Regions from separate parts of the Blautia obeum ATCC 29174 genome, predicted to be linked through region 1. Evidence: riboswitches for the same ligand, from Rfam matches in the RefSeq annotation. Region 1 holds a riboswitch; the other holds the start of a gene.

Region 1 (2,486 bases):
TGTCGGCGCGCCGAGTTTGGTCTGGTCATCTGTCAGACTGTACTGTGTCTTAGCTACACAGATCGGGCAGTTGCCAAATCCAAGAGCTTCGAGCTGTTTTGCCTGTTTCTGAGCATTTGCTGTCAGGACAACTCTCTTACCACCGTATACTTTCTGTACGATCTGGTTCAGTTTGTCTTCGATGGAGCCTTCCAGTTCATATGCATAGGAGAAGTCGTTCGGTTCTTCTACCAGACGAAGAACTTCTTCAGCAAGTTTGATTCCACCTTCGCCGCCTTTTGCCCATACTTCGGAAAGAGCTACATTTACACCGAGTTCTTTACATTTTGCTTCTACAAAATCAAGCTCTGCTTTTGTATCTGTCGGGAAAGCATTGATAGCAACAACACAAGGAAGTTTATATACATTCTTGATATTGCTTACATGTTTCAGAAGGTTCGGGATACCTTTCTCCAGTGCTTCCAGATTTTCGTTGTTGAGGTCAGCTTTTGCAACACCGCCATTATATTTCAGAGCACGTACAGTAGCTACGATAACAACTGCGCTTGGGTGCAGGTCTGCCATACGGCATTTGATATCTAGGAATTTCTCTGCACCAAGGTCTGCACCGAATCCAGCCTCTGTAATTGCATAATCAGCAAGTTTCAGAGCCATCTTTGTAGCTGTTACGGAGTTACATCCATGAGCGATGTTTGCGAATGGTCCACCATGAACGATTGCCGGAACGTGTTCCAGTGTCTGAACAAGGTTTGGTTTCAGGGCATCTTTCAGAAGTGCAGTCATAGCACCTTCTGCATGAAGATCACCAGCAGTTACCGGTTTCTGCTCAGCAACTTTACCATATGTATATCCGATGATGATCTTGGAAAGTCTTTCTTTCAGGTCTTTGATATCGCTTGCAAGGCAAAGAACTGCCATGATCTCAGATGCAACTGTGATATCATATCCGTCTTCACGAGGCATACCATTTGTTCTTCCGCCAAGTCCGTCTACTACATTACGAAGCTGACGGTCATTCATATCCACACATCTTCTCCATGTAATCTTTCTTGGATCAATGTTCAGTGCATTGCCCTGGAAGATATGGTTATCAATCATTGCTGCAAGAAGGTTATTTGCTGCACCGATCGCATGGAAGTCACCTGTAAAATGAAGGTTGATATCTTCCATCGGAACTACCTGTGCATAACCACCGCCTGCTGCGCCGCCTTTGACACCGAATACCGGTCCGAGAGATGGCTCACGAAGAGCAACCATAACACTCTTTCCAAGCTTCTGCATACCATCTGCAAGACCTACTGTTGTTGTAGTCTTTCCTTCACCAGCCGGTGTCGGGTTGATTGCAGTTACAAGAATCAGTTTTCCATCTTTCTTGTCACTCTCTTTCAGGAGATTGTAATCAATTTTTGCTTTGTATTTTCCGTACTGCTCCAGATATTTGTCATCAATACCTGCTTTTTCCGCAATCTTTGTGATTGGCAGCATTTCGCACTCCTGTGCAATTTCGATGTCACTTTTGAATCCCATAATTGTCTCCTTTCATTGTAAGCGCCACGTCCCTTTCTAACCATATACCCTCTGCACATATTCGAATATCCCGGGCATCTGTCATTATCCCCATCCAGAACATTCTTCCGGTTAAAAAAAGCAGTATCTGAGAATTTCTCAAATACTGCCCAGACGGTCGGCTCTGCAAATCTCTGATTCCCATGTGGTGATTTCCACTACTCCGCCAGTTACCAGAGACTTTATTAACTTGATGAGAAAATAGTATCATAAACGCTCTTGGTTGTCAAGAAATTGTCAATTTTTTTCTTTTCTTTTAACAAAAGTACAAAAAATTGATTTTTAATTTTGTATATTTTTTACACAAATATGATGTTGACAAATTTTCGAAAATTTTCCTTTGTGAATAAATAAACATAAGGGGACTTCCCCTGGGCTAAAAGATATATATCTCTCTTTGTACATCAAATATGAAATAAATAGAAAAATACCAGGACTCTTCTCTCTCACATGGGGAAGATCTCCTGGCATTTTATCATTCTACTGACAAACTATTAAAAGATATTTAGCTAATCCCAGTAAACTACATTTTCCTATTCTTACTTGCTCTTAGCGTGGCCAAGCAGGGGGCGTCTGAGGGGGACTTTCGGCCTTCGCAACTGTGAGATAGTCCCCCTCAGGGTTTTCTTATTTGCCAAAATCATTGACGGTTCTTAAGGAAGTACCTTAAAAAAGTGGTTTAAGGGTCGGATACAGTTTCTTAAACTTCTGATACTTCTCTTCGTACTTCGCCACAAGTTCTTCTTCCGGCTCTACGGTATCAACTACATGAGCCATCTTCTTTCCGATGGTTTCAACATCCGGATAAGCTCCGCATCCTACAGCAGCAAGCATTGCACCACCCATGGACGGTCCTTCTTCTACTTCAAGGACATCAACCTTAAGGTTCATAACATTTGCAATGATCTTCTTCCACAGCG
Region 2 (2,486 bases), 1.8 Mb from region 1:
AAGAGGAAGTCCTACTGCAGCTCCTGCAGGTGAAACATGTTTAAAAGAAGTTGCTGCCGGAAGTCCTGTTGCTTTCTTAAGATCACGAACCAGCTGCCATCCATTAAATGCATCAAGAAAATTGATATATCCAGGTTTTCCGGAAAGTACTTTGATCGGAAGATCCTGTCCCTCTTCCATATAGATTCTGGAAGGTTTCTGATTCGGGTTACATCCGTATTTTAACTGTAATTCTTTCATCTCTATACTCTCCTTACTGATTTTTATTTACGATTTTTGTATTATATGTTCCTGTTGCAATATCAATATAACGTACAAACAAAGAAACCTTGTTATCTGCATTCAAACTGTTCCAGAGAAGTTCTGTGAATGCATCCATATCATCCGGGATATCGACCAGCTTTGGTTCACCCTCAAAGCTTGGTAACGGATTACCATCGCATTTATAAGTATGAATGAAACGTCCCTCTCCTGCTACTGCTTTTTCGTAAGCATAGGTGTATCTCAGGCAGGAATCCGGATTACCATTGTCACTCTTGAGAATAGACATTGCATAACTGTAATTTCCGTTCTCAATATGCATAACACCTGAAATACGAGGTGTATAGTTCGGACCATCTGGCTCAAATTCACGTGATCTTAAGGACTGCTCAAAAGTCAGCTGTTTATCCAATCCCTCATAAATAGTATCTGTCTGATCACCATTTGTCACAATTGTCTTATTTCCAAGAACACGTACCGGAGCATAAATGATCAGGCTCGGATCTGTCAGTTTTGAAGGATCAAATGCCTGTGTACGAATTCCCTCACCATCTGTAACAAATACACGGTTTCTACTGTTCTCACTTCTTCCCATGATGAAGTATGCGGTAACTGCCTTTGTTCCGTCTGCAGAACGTCCGATAATGATTCCTCTGCCCGGATAAGAATTGTTTTTCAGTTCATTTTCCAGTGAAATTTTTTCCATGATCATTCTCCTTTAGTGTGATAAAGTAAAGCGACCGCCTGGGTAGTCTGTTTCCAGGCTGCCCAGGCGGTCGGCACGTTCACTTACTGCACTCCCTGTAGTTCATCCTACTTCCGCCAGTCATGCAGTCGTTGTAATCATAATATACTATCTTATTTCATTTAGCAAGAACAAAAATAAATACATCAGCTAAATATTTTTTATTCAGTTACTTTATTCGTCTACGCTATAGTTCGGTGCTTCTTTTGTGATATGGATATCATGCGGATGAGACTCTTTCAGAGAAGCAGCAGAAATCTTAATAAATCGTCCTGTTGTCTTAAGCTTCTCAATTGTTTCTGCGCCACAATATCCCATACCGGAACGAAGGCCGCCCATCAACTGGAATACAGTGTCTTCCACATGTCCTTTGTATGCAACACGTCCTTCAACACCTTCCGGAACAAGTTTCTTCGCATCCTGCTGGAAGTAACGGTCTTTGCTTCCATTCTCCATAGCTGCAATGGATCCCATGCCACGGTATACTTTGTATTTACGTCCCTGATACAGTTCGAATGTTCCCGGGCTTTCATCACATCCGGCGAAGATGCTTCCCATCATGCAGACATTTGCACCGGCTGCAATGGCCTTGGTAATATCTCCGGAATATTTGATACCACCATCTGCAATAATCGGAATTCCGTAGCGGTTTGCTACTTCATAACAATCCATAACAGCAGTGATCTGTGGAACACCAATACCAGCTACAACACGTGTTGTACAGATAGATCCAGGTCCGATACCAACCTTAACTGCATCAACACCAGCATCGATCAGAGCCTTTGTAGCAGCTCCTGTTGCAACGTTACCTGCGATAACCTGCAGATCCGGATATGCGTCTTTAATCTGACGTACTGCACGGAGAATGTTCTCTGAATGTCCATGTGCTGAATCAATAACAATAACATCTACGTTTGCTTTTACAAGTGCTTCAACACGTGCAAGAACATTTGATGTGATACCTACTGCAGCACCACAGAGAAGACGTCCCTGTGCATCTTTGGCTGCCAGAGGATATTTGATCTGTTTCTCAATATCTTTGATTGTGATCAGACCTTTTAAATTAAAATCATCATCTACAATGGGTAATTTCTCTTTTCGGGATTTGGCAAGAATCTTCTTTGCCTCTTCAAGTGTGATTCCTTCTTTGGCTGTAATCAGTCCCTCAGAAGTCATGCATTCTCTGATCTTCTTTGTAAAATCAGTTTCAAACTTCAGGTCACGGTTGGTAATGATGCCAACAAGTTTCTTACCTTCTGTAATTGGAACACCAGAGATACGGAATTTTGCCATCAGATTATTGGCATCTTCCAGTGTATGGTCTGCGGATAAAAAGAATGGATCTGTAATAACACCGTTCTCAGAACGTTTTACCTTATCTACTTCCTCAGCCTGTGCTTCGATGGACATATTTTTATGAATGATTCCAATACCACCCTGTCTCGCCATGGCAATTGCCATTCTGTGCTCAGTAACGGTG

What was found. A riboswitch is a leader RNA that binds a small molecule or an ion and turns the genes downstream of it on or off. The one in region 1 is predicted to bind ZMP and ZTP.
Region 2: another riboswitch for ZMP and ZTP. It lies ahead of NQ503_RS11680 (IMP cyclohydrolase); the one in region 1 lies ahead of NQ503_RS02940 (formate--tetrahydrofolate ligase).

What each region holds. Positions count from the first base shown of each region.
Region 1 is NZ_CP102265.1:624,925-627,410, reverse strand. Features, by position in the region: gene NQ503_RS02940 (formate--tetrahydrofolate ligase) at 1-1,527, opposite strand, end outside; ZMP/ZTP riboswitch at 1,668-1,750, opposite strand; gene xylB (xylulokinase) at 2,233-2,486, opposite strand, start outside.
Region 2 is NZ_CP102265.1:2,405,364-2,407,849, forward strand. Features, by position in the region: gene NQ503_RS11675 (phosphoribosylaminoimidazolecarboxamide formyltransferase) at 1-240, opposite strand, end outside; gene NQ503_RS11680 (IMP cyclohydrolase) at 254-967, opposite strand; ZMP/ZTP riboswitch at 1,021-1,101, opposite strand; gene guaB (IMP dehydrogenase) at 1,181-2,486, opposite strand, start outside.